DNA from 3 places in the Aeromicrobium tamlense genome. Region 3 is predicted to be linked to each of the others. Evidence: predicted binding sites of a transcription regulator. Region 3 holds the regulator's gene; each other region holds the start of a gene.

What was found. Region 3 encodes HrcA, which represses chaperone genes, less so after heat shock. Its sites were predicted from a motif close to TTGGCACTCGNNNNNNNCGAGTGCCAA; they were not measured.
Region 1: a site for HrcA is predicted at 3,648-3,674, ahead of groES (co-chaperone GroES). Genes of this name have one in related genera too.
Region 2: a site for HrcA is predicted at 3,034-3,060, ahead of groL (chaperonin GroEL). Genes of this name have one in related genera too.

What each region holds. Positions count from the first base shown of each region.
Region 1 is NZ_JACBZN010000001.1:314,062-319,638, reverse strand. Features, by position in the region: gene BJ975_RS01635 (AurF N-oxygenase family protein) at 1-736, opposite strand, end outside; gene BJ975_RS01630 (helix-turn-helix transcriptional regulator) at 909-1,202, shown strand; gene BJ975_RS01625 (hypothetical protein) at 1,180-1,476, opposite strand; gene groL (chaperonin GroEL) at 1,642-3,243, opposite strand; gene groES (co-chaperone GroES) at 3,275-3,568, opposite strand; gene BJ975_RS01610 (THUMP-like domain-containing protein) at 3,712-4,872, shown strand; gene BJ975_RS01605 (LamB/YcsF family protein) at 4,958-5,577, shown strand, end outside.
Region 2 is NZ_JACBZN010000001.1:2,593,340-2,598,916, forward strand. Features, by position in the region: gene BJ975_RS12780 (sugar transferase) at 1-138, opposite strand, end outside; gene BJ975_RS12785 (acyltransferase) at 545-1,294, opposite strand; gene groL (chaperonin GroEL) at 1,363-3,000, opposite strand; gene BJ975_RS12795 (cold-shock protein) at 3,118-3,321, opposite strand; gene BJ975_RS12800 (MoaD/ThiS family protein) at 3,421-3,699, opposite strand; gene thrC (threonine synthase) at 3,732-4,997, opposite strand; SAM riboswitch class I at 5,006-5,118, opposite strand; gene otsB (trehalose-phosphatase) at 5,192-5,577, opposite strand, start outside.
Region 3 is NZ_JACBZN010000001.1:723,275-728,851, reverse strand. Features, by position in the region: gene dnaJ (molecular chaperone DnaJ) at 1-1,097, opposite strand, end outside; gene hrcA (heat-inducible transcriptional repressor HrcA) at 1,132-2,148, opposite strand; gene BJ975_RS03695 (hypothetical protein) at 2,262-2,690, shown strand; gene BJ975_RS03690 (DUF3097 domain-containing protein) at 2,683-3,519, shown strand; gene BJ975_RS03685 (lysylphosphatidylglycerol synthase domain-containing protein) at 3,503-4,534, opposite strand; gene BJ975_RS03680 (arginine deiminase) at 4,515-5,577, opposite strand, start outside.

The DNA.
Region 1 (5,577 bases), 410 kb from region 3:
CCAGCGAGTCGACGATGATCGCGGCCACGATCGAGATGACGAACGCGGCCAGGTGCCGGCGCGGCTTGGAGATCCCCTCGAGGTACTCCTTGATCTCCATGCGCGCGAACTTCATGTGGCGCGCCTCCTCGACCACGTGGATCTTGCTCGTGGTGCGCACCTCCTCGAGGACGTTCTCGCCGCGCATCCAGTCGCGCTGCATGATGTCGAGGACCTCCTCGGCCACGAGGATCGAGGAGTACGCCATCTCGCCGGTGGCGGTGGTGCGGAAGACGCGGGCCAGCTCGTGGAAGAGACGGCGCGGGCGGTAGTGCGGGACGCCCATCTTGCTGCAGGTCTTGCTGAACATCAGCGAGTGGCGGCACTCGTCGGCGATCTCGGTGAGGGCGAAGCGGAACTCGGGGTCGCCGTAGTCGGCCGAGTACTGCGAGCGCAGCACCATCGACTGGAGCATCGTCTCGAACCAGATGCCGGTGCTCATGATCGAGCCGACCTCGTGGCGGGTGAGGTCGATCCGCTGCTGCTCGGTCATCCGGTCCCACAGCGGCGTGCCGTAGAGCGTGGACCACTCGGGGTTGAGGCCGTACTTGTGCGGGTCGAGCGGCTTGTCCCAGTCGATCTCCTGGTCGGGGTCGTACGACAGGACGGCGGCGGACTCGAGCAGTCGCTCCAGCTCGGAGTCCATGTCGATGGACTGGCGGAACTCGACGGCGGCGCGATCGTCGGTGACGGTCATGCGATCTCCTCGGTCATCGGTATGTGACATTGTGAATGTAACATAGACTGTGAGACGCGTCACCACCTTTTCGGAGCCGTCCCGGATCCCCGGTCCGCACGCCGGGGATGCGACGCCGCGCCACACCGTATTGGGCTGCGCGCGGACGACGATTGGGCCCATGCTGTTGTGCATGCCCAAACGGACGCCGACCGCTCACACCGCCGAGGTCGCCAGCTCGTTCGCCCAGTGGCTGCGCCGCCGCCGCGAGCAGGCCGGCATGACCCAGGAGGAGCTCGCGCACCGCGCGGGACTGAGCCGCAACCAGGTGCAGAACCTGGAGAACAACCGCAACAACAACGCCACCGGCCGCTCCTCGGCCAACCCGAGCCTGGACACGATCCTGGCCCTCGAGGCGGCCTTCGGACTGGAGCTGGGCGACCTGCTGGTGGACGTGCGGCGGTTCATGGAGTCGTCCGACCGCTGACCCTCACGCGCTCGACCTCGGACACGATCCGGTCGAACACGTCGGCCGCGTGCTGCAGTGCCGCGGCGAACGCACGCCCCTCCCCCGCCGACGCCGCATAGGCCTCGGCCCCGTAGGCCAGCTCGATCCGGTCGCCGGGCAGCGCGCCGTGCAGGATGGCCACCCAGGCCCCACCGGGCACCGGGAACACACGGGCGTGCTGCTCGTCCTCTGCCGTCTCGCCGGAGCGGTGGTCGGTGCACCACCACGGGCAGGTGGTCGATGGCGTCGTCATGGGGCAGTCCTATCAACGGGTGCGGACACCGGGTCGAACCCTAGGTTATTGGGCCCGACGGACACTGTCGTCCCTCGTCTCACGAGCGGCTCCGGCCCGTCCCGCCGTCACCGCACGACGCAGGCCCCGGGCGGGTGCCCGGGGCCTGCGTCGTGACGGTGTCGGTCAGTGGTGGTGACCGGCGTGCGCGTCGTCCTCGTCGGCCGGCTTGTCCACCACGAGGGTCTCGGTGGTGAGCAGCATGGCCGCGATCGAGGCCGCGTTGGCGAGCGCCGAGCGCGTGACCTTGACCGGGTCGAGGATGCCCTGCGCGAGCAGGTCGCCGTACTCGCCCGTGGCCGCGTTGTAGCCCTCGCCCGACTCGCGGACCTTGGCCACGACGACCTCGCCGGAGACGCCGCCGTTGCGGGCGATCCACTCCAGCGGGGCGTCCGCGCCCTTGCGGACGATGCGAGCACCGATGGCCTCGTCGCCCGAGAGCTCGAGGTCCTGGTCGAGCACGCCGACCGCGTGGACCAGCGCCGAGCCACCGCCGGGGACGATGCCCTCCTCGATGGCCGCGCGGGTCGCCGACACGGCGTCCTCGATGCGGTGCTTCTTCTCCTTGAGCTCGACCTCGGTGGCCGCGCCGACGCGGATGACGCAGACGCCACCGGCCAGCTTGGCGAGACGCTCCTGGAGCTTCTCGCGGTCCCACTCGGAGTCGGTCTGCTCGAACTCGGCCTTGATCTGGGCCACGCGGCCCTCGACCTCGGCCTGCTCGCCGCCGCCGTCGATGATCGTCGTGTCGTCCTTGGTGACGACGACGCGACGGGCGGTGCCGAGGACCTCGAGGCCGACCTGGTCGAGCTTGAGGCCGACGTCCGGCGTCACGACGGTCGCGCCGGTGAGGGTCGCGATGTCCTGCAGCATGGCCTTGCGGCGATCGCCGAACGCGGGCGCCTTGACGGCCACGGACGTGAACGTGCCGCGGATCTTGTTCACCACGATCGTGGACAGGGCCTCGCCCTCGATGTCCTCGGCGATGATGAACAGGGCCTTGCCGGACTGGACGACCTTCTCCAGCAGCGGCAGGAGGTCGGACACGGCCGAGATCTTGCCCTGGTTGACGAGGATGTAGGGATCGTCGAGGACGGCCTCCATGCGCTCGGTGTCGGTGACCATGTACGGCGACAGGTAGCCCTTGTCGAACTGCATGCCCTCGGTGAACTCGAGGTCGGTGCCCATGGTGTTGGACTCCTCGACGGTGATGACACCGTCCTTGCCGACCTTGTCGAACGCCTCGGCGATGAGCTCGCCGATGACCGCGTCACGGCTGGAGACCGTGGCGACGGCGGACATGTCCGAGACCGAGTCGACGGCGCGAGCGCGCGAGTGCAGCTCGTTCGTGACGGCCTCGACGGCCGCCTCGATGCCCTTCTTGAGGCCGACCGGGTTGGCGCCGGCCGCGACGGCGCGCAGGCCCTCGTGGACCATCGCCTGGGCCAGGACCGTGGCGGTCGTGGTGCCGTCACCGGCGACGTCGTTGGTCTTGGTGGCGACTTCCTTGGCGAGCTGGGCGCCGAGGTTCTCGAAGGGGTCGTCGAGCTCGACCTCACGCGCGACGGACACGCCGTCGTTCGTGATCGTGGGGGCGCCCCACTTCTTGTCGAGGACGACGTAGCGGCCCTTGGGGCCGAGGGTCACCTTGACGGTGTCGGCGAGCTTGTCGACACCGCGTTCGAGGGCGCGGCGTGCGTCCTCGTCGAATTCCAGAATCTTGGGCACGAGTGCTCCCTAACGGTTGGCTTGGGTGGACTCAGGCGATGACGGCGAGGACGTCGCGGGCGTTGAGGATGAGGAACTCCTCGCCGCCGTGCTTGACCTCGGTGCCGCCGTACTTGCTGAAGAGCACCTTGTCGCCGACGGCCACGTCGACGGGGATGCGCTCGCCGCTGTCGCTGACGCGACCGGGGCCCACGGCCACGACCTCGCCCTCCTGCGGCTTCTCCTTGGCGGTGTCGGGGATGACGAGACCCGACGCGGTGGTCTGCTCGGCCTCTCCGGCCTTGATGACGATGCGATCTTCGAGCGGCTTGATGGTGACCGACACTGGTCGACCTCCCCTTTCGATGAGAGACGTTCGGTTGGCACTCACTCGTTGGGAGTGCCAGTCGTCAGCGTAGCACCGGCTGGCACTCGTCCCAACAGAGTGCTAGGTCCGAAGCCGGGGCACGCGGTGGCAGACTCGGGCGCGTGGACGCCCAGACCTTCGCCACCCTGACCACGCCGGCCGGGCAGGCGCTGCTGGCCGAGGTGGCCGCCTGCGCCGGGCGCGAGTCCGACCTCGCCCTGGGCACCCGCCTGCGTCGCGACCACCCGGTGGAGCTGGTGGCCGCGGCCGTCACCCAGAACCACCTGCGCGGCCGGGCCGTCGCGAAGTTCGGCGCGGACGCCGCCCACCTCTACTACACGCACGACGCGCTCGAGCAGTCCACGAGGCGGACCGTCGCCGACCACCGCGCCACGCGGCTGGTCGCCCTCGGCGCCACCCGGGTCGTGGATCTCGGCTGCGGCATCGGCGGCGACCTCATCGCCTGCGCCCGCGCCGGACTGGCCGTGCGCGGCGTCGAGCAGGACGAGGTGCGCGCCGCGATCGCCCGCGCGAACCTCGCCGCCCTCGGACTGGAGGGCACGGTCGAGGTCGGCGACGCGACGACCACCACCGTCGCAGCCGACGAGGTGGCCTTCGTCGACCCGGCCCGTCGCGACGGCGCGGGACGCACGTTCCGGCTGGACGCCCTCGTGCCGCCCTGGGACTTCGTCACGGGGCTGCTCGCCGGGCGGGCCGTCGCGAAGGTGATGCCGGGCATCGCGCACGACGCGGTGCCGCCGGGCGTGCAGGCCGAGTGGGTGTCCCACGGTGGCGACCTCGTCGAGGCGTGCCTGTGGGGCGCCGGTCTCGGGGCGCCCGAGGGCCGGGTCGCCACGGTCCTCCCGGCCGGGGTGAGCCTCGTGGCGCGCGGCACGCCGGCCACGGTCGGGCCGCTGCTGTCGCATCTCGTCGAGCCCGACGACGCCGTGATCCGGGCCGGGCTCGTGGCCGAGCTCGCCGAGGACCTCGGCGGTCACCTGCTCGACCCCCACATCGCCTGGATCACCACCGAATCCCCCGACGCCGCACCGCTCGGCCGCGCGTTCCGGGTCCTCGAGGAGCTGCCCTACCGCGAGAAGCAGCTGCGTGCGGCGCTGCGCGAGCGCGACATCGGCACCCTCACGGTGAAGAAGCGCGGCGTGGACGTCGTGCCCGAGCGCCTCGTCGCCCGCCTCAAGCTGTCGGGTTCGCGCACCGCGACCGTCGTGCTGACCCGCGTCGCCGGGGAGGCCCGCGCCTTCCTCGTCGAGCGGCAGCCCTGAGCGTGACGTTCCGGGGGACAGCACCCGGATCCGACTCCCGGGAACGTCACTGCCAGCGATGCCCCGGGCACGGTAGCGTCGGGCCATGACCCGCCGAGTCGACCTCAACGTGGACCTCGGCGAGAACCGTGCTCGCTGGGAGTCCGGTGAGGACGTGCGGCTGCTGGGGCTCGTCACCAGCGCCAACGTCTGCTGCGGCGCCTACGCCGGTGACGACGACCTGATCCGCGCCACGTGCGAGGCGGCCGTCGCGCACGACGTCGCGATCGGCGCGCAGGTCGGCTACCGCGACCGCGAGGGCTTCGGCCGGCGCGAGGTCGACCTGGCTCCCCGCGACCTCGTGGACGAGGTGCGTCACCAGCTGGACCACCTCGCCGAGCTGGCCGACGCCGCCGGAGGGGTCGTCACCTACCTCAAGCCGCACGGCGCGCTCTACCACCGGATCGCGCGCGACCCGCACCAGGCGGAGGCGGTCGTCGAGGCCCTCCTCGCCGACGGGAATCCGCTGCCGCTCGTCGGGATGCCGGGATCGATCGCGCTCGAGATGGCCGAGGACGCCGGGATCCGCGTCGTGCACGAGGGGTTCGCCGACCGCGCCTACACGGCCGAGGGTGGCCTCGTGCCGCGCGACCAGCCGGGCGCCGTGCTCACGGACCCGGACGAGGCGGCCCGTCAGGCGCTGTCGCTCGCCGAGTCGGTCGACTC
Region 2 (5,577 bases), 1.9 Mb from region 3:
CAGAGACGATCGCCCCGTGGGGATCGCCGTGAGTTCCCGGTGCACGGAAGGAGATCCGAGTCCGGGGTCGCTGGTGATGGGCTCCACCAGACGCAGCGGAAGGACGGTCTCATCTCGTCCGTCGATCGCTGAAGTCATTGCCACTCCCCAATGCAAGCCATCGGTGTCGAGCTGCGGACCCCTCCGCCTCACCGCTGACCCACGTGATGTCTGTGTGTCTGCGTACTCAGCCAAGAGCGACGTGGAGTGGTACCGATACATGTCCGTGGACAAGCCCCCCGGCCCGGCTCCAGGCCACTCGATGCTCTCCCTCGCCGGCTTCCCCCGCCGGCGGCCATCGACTGGCACGACGCCCCTGCTTTCCCCTCGAAAGTAGGCCATCGTCGAACGGCTGTCTGGTCATTTCAGAAATTCGCGGATGTCGTCCATGTCACACGATCTCGTCCTGCGGTTTACCGGTGCCCGTGCGGTCGCACGTCGACGAATCGGGCACGGGCACCTGGGGTAACTGGAAGTTTCGTGCAATGAGTCCCGAAATCGCGCCTCACGGCGTGTCGTCGAATGACCACGTGGTCCCCTCACGCACCACACGCCCCGGAGACCCCATCACGACCACGTTCGGAGGCACCTTCTGACCGCGCACGACGGACCGCATGCCGACGCACACGTGCGCACCGATCTCGACGTGTCCGGACACCACGGCCTCACGGCACAGCCACACGTGGTGACCGATGCGGATCGTGGCGCCGAACGGGTTGAGCCGCTCGCCCGTGGCCGCGTCCTCGAGGCGGTGCATGTCGTCGGTGGCGATGTAGACGCCCGCGGCCCACAGCTGGTCGCCGGCGGCCACGACGCGCCCCCCGTTGCGCGCGTCCACGACCGGCGACCGGGTGGCCACGAGGGGTCCGTGCAGCGCGATCGAGGAGCCGGGCCCGCAGTACAGCTCGCCGGCGGTCAGCACGACGCGCTCGTCGAGGAACACCGTGGCGTCGTCGCCGCCGACCAGCAGCGAGGTCAGGTGGTCCATCGGCGCCCCCACCACGAGGAGCGCGCCGGAGTAGTAGAAGGTCGTCAGGCCGGCCAGGACGTGGTCGGGCAGCCGGGCCCCGGGAGCGGCGTACAGCACGTTGCCGAGGTCGTTCCACCACGACGGCAGCGGACCGTCCATCCGGCGCCAGGCGACGGCGTCGAGCCGCTCGGGGTCGACGCCCGCCGCGACGAGCCGGTCCCGGTGCTCGGGGGTCAGCGCGTCGTCGGTGCGGGACAGGTCGGGCCACGTGGTCACGCCGGTCATCCTCCCATCCCCCGGACGCACAGGACCCCGGCACCGCGCGGTACCGGGGTCCTGTGATCAGGCGTGGCTCAGAAGCCCATGCCGCCCATGCCACCCATGTCGCCCATGTCGGGCGCACCGGCCGGGGCCGCGGGCTCCGGCTTGTCGGCCACGACGGCCTCGGTGGTGAGGAACAGCGCGGCGATCGACGCGGCATTCGCCAGCGCGGAGCGCGTGACCTTGGCCGGGTCGATGATGCCGGTCGCGATCATGTCGACGTACTCGCCGGTGGCCGCGTTGAGGCCCTGACCCTGCTCCAGGTTGGCGACCTTCTCCGCGACGACGCCACCCTCGAGGCCGGCGTTGACGGCGATCTGCTTCAGCGGGGCCGAGGTGGCGACGCGCACGATGTTCGCGCCGGTGGCCTCGTCGCCCTCGAGCTCGAGCTTCTCGAACGCGGCCTTGCTGGCCTGGACGAGCGCGACACCGCCGCCGGGGACGATGCCCTCCTCGACGGCCGCCTTCGCGTTGCGGACGGCGTCCTCGATGCGGTGCTTGCGCTCCTTGAGCTCGACCTCGGTGGCCGCGCCGACCTTGATGACGGCCACGCCGCCGGCCAGCTTGGCGAGGCGCTCCTGGAGCTTCTCGCGGTCGTAGTCCGAGTCGCTGTTCTCGATCTCGGCCTTGATCTGGGCGACACGGCCCTGGATCTGGGCCTCGTCGCCGCCGCCCTCGACGATGGTGGTCTCGTCCTTGGACGTGACGACCTTGCGGGCGGTGCCGAGCAGCGTCAGATCGGCGTTCTCGAGCTTGAGGCCGACCTCCTCGCTGATGACCTCGCCACCGGTGAGGATCGCGATGTCGGTCAGCATCGCCTTGCGACGGTCACCGAAGCCGGGGGCCTTGATGGCGACCGACTTGAAGGTGCCCTTCAGCTTGTTGACGATGAGGGTGGCCAGGGCCTCGCCCTCGACGTCCTCGGCGATGATCGCCAGCGGCTTGCCGGTCTGCATGACCTTCTCCAGCACCGGGACCATGTCCTTCACGGTGCTGATCTTGCTGTTGACGATGAGGATGTACGGATCCTCGAGCACGGTCTCCATGCGCTCGGGATCGGTGACGAAGTAGCCCGACAGGTGGCCCTTGTCGAAGCGCATGCCCTCGGTGAGCTCGAGGTCCAGGCCGAAGGTGTTGGACTCCTCGACCGTGATGACGCCTTCCTTGCCGACCTTGTCCATGGCCTCGGCGATGATCTCGCCGACCGTGGTGTCCGCGGCCGAGATGGAGGCGGTGGAGGCGATCTGCTCCTTGGTCTCGACGTCCTTCGCCATGGCGAGCAGCTGCTCGCTGATGGCCTCGACGGCGATCTCGATGCCCTTCTTCAGGCCCATCGGGTTGGCGCCGGCGGCCACGTTGCGCAGACCCTCGCGCACGAGCGCCTGGGCCAGGACGGTGGCCGTCGTGGTGCCGTCGCCGGCGACGTCATCGGTCTTCTTGGCGACTTCCTTGACGAGCTCGGCGCCGATCTTCTCGTAGGGATCCTCGAGCTCGATCTCCTTGGCGATGGAGACGCCGTCGTTCGTGATCGTGGGGGCTCCCCACTTCTTCTCCAGGACGACGTTGCGGCCCTTCGGGCCGAGGGTGACCTTGACGGCGTCGGCGAGCTGGTTCATGCCCCGCTCGAGCCCGCGCCGGGCTTCTTCGTTGAATGCGATGGACTTGGCCATGGGTGCGTGTCTCCGACATAAGTAGAAGTGGAACTAGCACTCTCACTATACGAGTGCTAATCCCGCCCGTTCAAGCGACCCCGCACCCGAGGTCGGCCGAGGCCCCGGCCCCGATGCCTAGTGCAGCGGCTGGACGTTCTCGGCCTCGCGCCCCTTGGGGCCGTCGACCACCTCGAGCTCGACGTTCTGGCCGTCCTCGAGGGTCTTGAACCCGTTGATCGCGATCTTCGACCAGTGGACGAAGACGTCGTCCTGGCCGTCGACGGCGATGAAGCCGTACCCCTTGTCGGAGTTGAACCACTTGACGGTGCCATGCACCATGAGACCACCTGTTCTGCGGGGGAAGGCCCGCTGCCGGACCCGGGACCAGCGTATCGGCAGGCGCGTGAATCGCCTACGGCGGACTGGCCGAAAGCCTGCTCAGCAGCCGCCGGCGACCGCGGGGATCACCGAGATCTGGGTGCCGTCGGGGGTCTTGGTGTCGAGGCCGTCGGCGAAGCGCACGTCCTCCTCGGCCACGTACACGTTGACGAAGCGGCGCAGCTTGCCGTCCTCGTCGACGATGCGGGCCCGGATGCCGGGGTAGGCGGTCTCGAGCGAGTCGAGCACGGCGCTGAGGCGGTCGCCCTCGGCGCTGACCTGCGACTCGTCGTTCGTGTAGCTGCGCAGGATCGTGGGGATGCGGACGGACACGGCCATGGGGGCTCCTCGGGTGGTTTCGGTCGGACGGCTCAGGCGATGCCGGCCGCGGCGAAGGCGTCGTAGGTGGGGGCGATCGTGGCGCGCGGGCCGACGGAACCGGCGACCGCGTCGAGCGTCTTGAGGCCGTGACCGGTGTTGATCACGACGGTCTCGAGCTCGGGGTCCAGCTGGCCCGTCTCGACGAGCTTCCTCAGCACGGCCACGGTGGTGCCACCGGCGGTCTCGGTGAAGATGCCCTCGGTGCGCGCGAGCAGGACGATCGCGTCGCGGATCTGGTCGTCGTCGACCTCCTCGACGCCGCCGCCGGTGCCGCGCGCGATGTCGAGCACGTAGATGCCGTCGGCGGGGTTGCCGATCGCGAGCGACTTGGCGATCGTGTCGGGCCGCACCGGCCGGATCGCGTCGACGCCGTCCTTGAACGCGGTGGCGACGGGGTTGCAGCCCTGCGCCTGCGCGCCGAAGACGCGGTACGGCTTGTCCTCGACCAGGCCCAGCGCGATGAGCTCCTGGAAGGCCTTGTGCACCTTCGTCAGCTGGGAGCCCGAGGCGACGGGGATGACGATCTGGTCGGGCAGGCGCCAGCCGAGCTGCTCGGCGATCTCGTAGCCGAGCGTCTTGGAGCCCTCGGCGTAGAACGGCCGCACGTTGACGTTGACGAACGCCCAGCCCTCGTCCTCGCCGGCGATCTCGCTGGCCAGCTTGTTGACGTCGTCGTAGTTCCCGTCGACGGCGACCAGGTTGTCGGTGAAGATCGCCGAGTTCACCTGCTTGGGCGTCTCGAGGTTGCTCGGGATGAACACGACCGTGCGGATGCCGGCGCGGGCGCCCGCGGCCGCGACCGCGTTGGCGAGGTTGCCGGTCGACGGACAGGCGAAGACCTTGCTGCCGAACTCGCGCGCGGCGCTGAGCGCGCAGGCGACGACGCGGTCCTTGAAGGAGTTGGTGGGGTTCGTGCTGTCGTCCTTGACCCACAGCTTCGACAGGCCCAGCTCGGCCGCGAGGTTGCGCGCGTCGAGCAGGCGGGTGAAGCCCGGCTCGAGGTTGGGGCTGTCCTCGATGTCGGCGGGGACGGGCAGCAGCGCCTTGTAGCGCCAGATGTTCGTGGGGCCGGCCTCGATCTGCTCGCGGGTGACCGTGCCGAAGTCGTAGGCGATCTCGAGCGGGCCGAAGCACTCGTAGCAGGCGTAGTGGGGACCGAGCTCGCGCGTGGCGCCGCACTCGCGGCACTTCAGGGCGGTGGCGGGGCCGAAGGCACCCTCGCGAAGGGTGGTGCGGTCAGGGATCGTGACACTCACGACGACTCCATTCATCTCTCCGGGCCGGCGTTCGACCGCGGACGGAATTAGCACCTGGCCGGTGGTCGGCTGGTTGCTGGGGCTTCGTCGGGCCGTGTCCCTCTGCCCCTCGGGATGAGTGATGCCAGCCTAGGGGCGCGTCTCACGATACGTCCACTTCGTCCGGATGCCGAGACGAGCGGGAGGGGCGAGCGTCAGACCGGGGCGAACCGGTCGGCGAGGTCGCCGAGCCAGGCCGCGACGTCGTCGGGCCCGTCGAGCACCACGTCGGCGAGCGCGACGAGCGCGTCCTGCTCCTCGGAGGCCGAGCACACGAGGGTGACGTCCATCCCCTGCTCGCGCAGGGCGATGGCCTCGCGGAACGCCGGCAGGTCGCCGAGGTCGTCGCCGGCGTAGATGACCGCACCGGGCGAGACGCGGCCGATGATGCCGCGCAGGGTCTGGCCCTTGTCGGTGCCCGAGGCGCGCAGCTCGATCACCTGGCGGCCGGGCTCGAGGTGCAGGCCGACCTCGGTGGCGAGCGCCTCGATCTGCGGAGCCAGCTCGTCGAGCAGGCCCGGCGCGACGCCGCGCGTGTGCA
Region 3 (5,577 bases):
CCCACGACCGGGTCGACGTGCTCCTCGCCGCGGGACGCGGCCAGCTTCTCCAGCAGCTCGCGCTGCTCGGCGTCGAGGTCGCGCGGCGTCTCCACCACGACCTGCACCGTGAGGTCGCCGCGTCCCGAGCCACGCAGGCGCGGGACGCCGTGGCCGCGCGCCACGACGGTCTCGCCCGACTGCGTGCCGGCGGGCACCTCGATCGCGACGGTCCGCTGGTCGGCCTCGACGTCCTCGCGGTCGGCGTCGATCGTGGGCAGGTCGATGCGGGTGCCGAGCGCGGCGGCCGTCATCGGCACCGTGATCTGGCAGGCCAGCGCGTCGCCCTGACGCGTGAAGACGGGGTGACGCGCCACCTTGATCTCGATGTAGAGGTCACCGGCGGGGCCTCCCCCGGCGCCGACCTCGCCCTCGCCCGCGAGCTGGATCCGGTTGCCGTCGTCGACACCGGCCGGCACGTTGACCTGCAGGCTGCGGCGCGAGCGGACCCGGCCCTCGCCGTTGCACTCGCGGCAGGGGTCGGGGATGACGGTGCCGTAGCCGTGGCAGGTGGGGCAGGGGCGCGAGGTGCGGATGTCGCCGAGCAGCGAGCGCTGGACGTGGTGGACGCTGCCGTGACCGTGGCAGGTGCCGCACGTGACCGGCTCGGAGCCGGCGTTCGCGCCGGAGCCGTCGCAGACCTCGCACGTGACCGCGGTGTCGACCTTGATCTCGCGCTGGACGCCGAACGCCGCCTCGGCGAGGCTGACCGAGAGGCGCAGCAGCGCGTCCTGGCCACGCTGGGTGCGCGGGCGCGGGCCGCGCGACGACGTCTGGCCGAAGAACGCGTCCATGATGTCGTCGAAGCTGAAGCCCTGGCCGAAGCCGCCGCCCATGCCGCCGCCGGCCGACAGCGGGTCGCCGCCGCGGTCGTAGATCGACCGCTTCTGGGGGTCGGACAGCACCTCGTAGGCGGTCGTGACCTCCTTGAAGCGCTCGGCGGCGTCGGGGGCGTCGCTCACGTCGGGGTGCCACTTGCGGGCCGCCTTGCGGTAGGCCTTCTTCAGCTCCTCCGGGGTCGCCTCGCGCGACACGCCCAGCAGTTCGTAGTAGTCCAAGATCTCTTCTCTTTCGCAGTCCGAGGTGGAGCGCTCAGCCGTCGGCGAGGATTCGCCCGACGTAGCGGGCGACGGCGCCGACGGCGGCCATCGTGGCGGGGTAGTCCATGCGGGTCGGCCCCATCGTGCCCAGCTGGGCGAAGGACTCCCCGTCGGGTCCGTAGGTGCTGGAGACGACGGCCGTGCCCGACAGGTCGTCGCGTCCGGTCTCGCGGCCGATCCGCACGTGTGGGCCGACCGTGGCCTCCCCCAACAGGTGCAGCAGCACGACCTGCTCCTCCATCGCCTCCAGCACGGGCCGGATGGCGGTGTCGAAGTCGGCGCCGAAGCGGGCCAGGTTGGCGGTGCCACCGACCGCGACGCGCTCGTCGGACCGCTCGTTGGAGAACGTGTTGGCCAGCGTGGTGACGATCGCGGAGACGACGGGGCGGTCGTCGACCTCGAACGTGTCGATCAGCTCGGCCAGGCGCAGCGAGGCCTCGGGCAGGCGCTCGCCGAGGGTGGCCCGCACGAGGCGCGACTTGAGGTCGCCCAACAGGCCCTCGCCGGGGGTCTGGGCGAGCTCGACGATGCGCTGCTCGACGCGGCCGCTGCTGGTGATGACCACGATCAGCACGCGCGAGCCCTCGAGCGCGACGAGCTCGACGTGGCGCACCGTCGACCGGGTCAGCGACGGGTACTGCACGATCGCGACCTGGTTGGTCAGCTGGGCGAGGATCTTCACGCTGCGCATGACGATGTCGTCGACGTCGATCGCGCCGGACAGGAAGGTCTCGATCGCGCGGCGCTCGGCGCCCGACAGCGCCTTGACCTCGGCGAGCCGGTCGACGAACATCCGGTAGCCCTTGTCGGTGGGGATCCGGCCGGCGCTGGTGTGCGGCGCGGTGAGGTACCCCTCGTCCTCCAGGGCGGCCATGTCGTTGCGGATCGTGGCGGGCGAGACGCCGAGGCGGTGGCGCTCGACCAGCGCCTTCGAGCCGACGGGCTCCTGGGTGGCGACGTAGTCCTCGACGATGGCTCGCAGGACGTTGAGCCGGCGGTCCTCGATCACGCTGTCACCTCCCACGCTGCTGGCACTCGACCCTGACCAGTGCCAGTCTAGCGAGGCCGTCGAGGGCGGTGTGCCTGCACGAACGGCGTCCGCGGACATGGCAACCTGTCGGGGTGAGTGAGGTCTCCGTGCGCCCCGACGGCGCGATCGAGGTCGTCGACGGGGACCAGGTCCTCGTCTACACCCCCTACGCCGTGACCGCCCCCGACGGCACCACCGTCGCGCACGAGTCGCGCGGCGGCTCGATGGCGTCGGTCTGGGCCGGCGCCGTCGGCGAGGCGTTCGTCGAGGTCTCGCACCTGGGCCATGGGCCCGAGGGCGGCGAGCTCGTCATGGTGGTCACCCGCCCCGGTCACGCGCCCGAGGTCGCGCTCGGCGCTCTCGTCACCGACGAGATACCGGCCGAGGTCCCCAAGACCTGGCCCGCCGCGGTCGACCTCGCGATCGGCCTCATCGCCGGCGACACGCTCGACAGCGGCACGAAGGACGACGTCGAGGACTTCCACCAGCGACTCCTGGGGGCGTGGTTCGGCCATGGCTGACCGCTACGGGTCCGACGTGCTCTCCGGCGACTGGCGCCGGCCCGCCCGAGGCCGCTCCACCGAGCTGGCCGCCGATCCCGGCCTGGTCGTCGAGGAGGCCTCCTCCGGCTTCGTCGGCGAGATCATGCGTGTCGAGCGCGACCTCGGCACCGTGGAGCTGGAGGACCGCCGGATGCGACGCAAGGTCTTCCCGCTCGGCCCCGGCTTCCTCATGGAGGGCAAGCCCGTCGTGCTCGTCGCGCCCACGCCGAAGGTCGCCGCCGCGCCCACCCGCACCGCCTCGGGCTCGCGCGTCGCGGCAGACACCCGCGCGAAGGTCGCGCTGCCCAGCCGCATCTTCGTCGAGGGTCGTCACGACGCCGAGCTCGTCGAGAAGGTCTGGGGCGACGACCTGCGCGCCGAGGGCGTGGCCGTGGAGCACCTCGGCGGCATCGACGACCTCGCGGGCATCGTGCGCGACTTCTCCCCCGGCCCGAAGCGCCGCCTCGGCGTCCTCGTCGACCACCTCGTGCCCGGCTCGAAGGAGCAGCGCCTCGCCGACGCCGTCGCCCACGTGCCGCACCTGCTGGTGGTGGGTCACCCCTACGTCGACGTGTGGCAGGCCGTGAAGCCGCAGCGCCTCGGCATGGACGCGTGGCCCACGATCCCCCGCACCATCGAGTGGAAGAAGGGCATCTGCGCCCACCTCGGCTGGCCGCACGCCGAGCAGGCCGACATCGCGCGGGCGTGGAAGGCGATCCTCGGCCGGGTCGACTCCTGGACCGACCTCGAGCCGGCCTTCCTGGGGCGGGTCGAGGAGCTCATCGACTTCGTCACGCAGCCGGCGTAGTCGGGCGCCGCAGCAGTTCCCACTTCCACAGCGCCACCGACAGCAGGCCCAGCAGGATCGGGCCGCCGATCGTCACGATGCGCCACACGAAGAATCCTGCGATGACGCCCTCCTCGTACACGTCGGTGCCGACGCTGAGGAGGGTCGCGATGACCACGGCGTCGAGGATGCCGATGCCCGAGAACGGGAACAGCGTGAGCGGGTAGGCGACGAGGAACGCCACGACGACCTCGATCGCGGGCACCTGCTGCGCGTCCACCCCGACGAACCGGAGCGACGCGACGAGCAGCGTCGCGTCCACCAGCACCATGGCCGTCAGCGCGAGCAGCGAGCGCGGCAGCGCCCGCGGCACCCGCCCGATGACCTGGCGACGGAAGCCGGCCGCCGACTCCGCCCAGGCCTCCCCCGAGACCTTCGGCCGCACCCGCGCCACGAGGTCGCCCGCCCGGCGCGCGAGCACGGCCGTGAACGCCTCGCCACGGAACGCCAGCCACAGCGCCCCGAGGATCGCGACGCTCACGAGCATGCTCGGCAGGGCGCCGAGCAGCTCACCGAGGTGGAACGTGCCGAGGAGGATCATCAGCAGGCTGCCCAGCACCGGCGCCCCGAACCGCACGACGTAGAACGAGAGCGTGTTCATGACCGAGCCGGCCACCGCGGCGGGCAGCGCGATCCCCCAGGACGTGAAGATCGCGAACCGCATCACGTAGTCCGCCGGGGGCGGCGCGACCGTGGTCATGAGGATCGCGGCCTGGTCGTTCTGCATCGCCCGCCACGACGGCAGACCGTCGATGAACAGCGCCAGCGGCAGCGCGTTGAGCCACTGCCGCAGCAGCAGCCCGAGGCACAGCACCAGCAGCTGCCACGCCTCGAGCCGGGCGAGCGAGGAGCGCACGCCCTCCCAGTCGATCTCGTCCGCGAGGCTGATCCCGACGGCCAGGATCAGCAGCGTCACCGCGACGGTGACCGCGAAGCGCAGCCAGCGGCGCCGCGGCTCAGCCGTCGAGGGGCTCACGGATGATCGGGCACGTCATGCAGTGCCCGCCCCCGCGGCCGCGCCCGAGCTCGGCTCCGACGATCTCGATGACCTCGATGCCGGCCTTGCGCAGCAGCGAGTTCGTGTAGGTGTTGCGGTCGTAGGCCACGACGACGCCCGGCTCCAGCGCGACGAGGTTGTTGCCGCTGTCCCACTGCTGGCGCTCGGTGTCGTACTCGCTGCCGCCCGTCTCGACGACCTGGAACTTCTCGATGCCCAGCGCGTCGGCCACCACGTCGAGGAACGGGGTGTCCTCGTGGTCGATCACCTCGATGCCCGGGAGCCCCTCGCCGGGCAGCACCGTGAAGGCGTGGATCGTGTTCACGATGTCGGGGTAGATCGTCACCACGTCGCGGTCGGCGAACGTGAACACGGTGTCGAGGTGCATCGCAGCGCGCAGCTTCGGCATGCCGGCGACGATCACCTTCTCGGCGGCGCCCCGGTCGAAGAGGGACTTGGCCAGCTGCGTGATGCCCTGGCGCGACGACCGCTCGCTCATGCCGATCAGCACGACGCCGTTGCCGGGGACGAGGACGTCGCCGCCCTCCACGGTGGCTGTGCCCCAGTTGACCTCGGGGTCGCCCCACCAGACCTTCGAGCCGGCGAAGTCGGGGTGGAACTCGTAGACCGCCTTCATCAGCAGCGTCTCGTCCTTGCGCGCCGCCCAGTACAGCGGGTTCAGCGTGAGTCCGCCGTACACCCAGCACGTCGTGTCGCGCGTGTAGAGCGTGTTCGGCAGCGGCGGCATCAGGTACTCGTGACCGCCGTGGGCCTCCCGCACCAGGGCGCGGTAGCCGGGCGCCAGCTCGCGCGGCAGGTCGCGCGTGGACAGGCCGCCGATGAGGAAGCGAGTCAGCTCGTCGGCGGGCAGCTCGTCGAGGTAGCCGCGCGTCTCCTCCACGAGGCCGACGCCGACCTCGTTCGCGACGATCTTGCGGTCGAGCAGCCAGGCGCGCGCGGCACGATCGGCCATTGTGTCGGCGAGGACGTCGTGCAGCTCGATGACCTCGACGTCCCGCTCG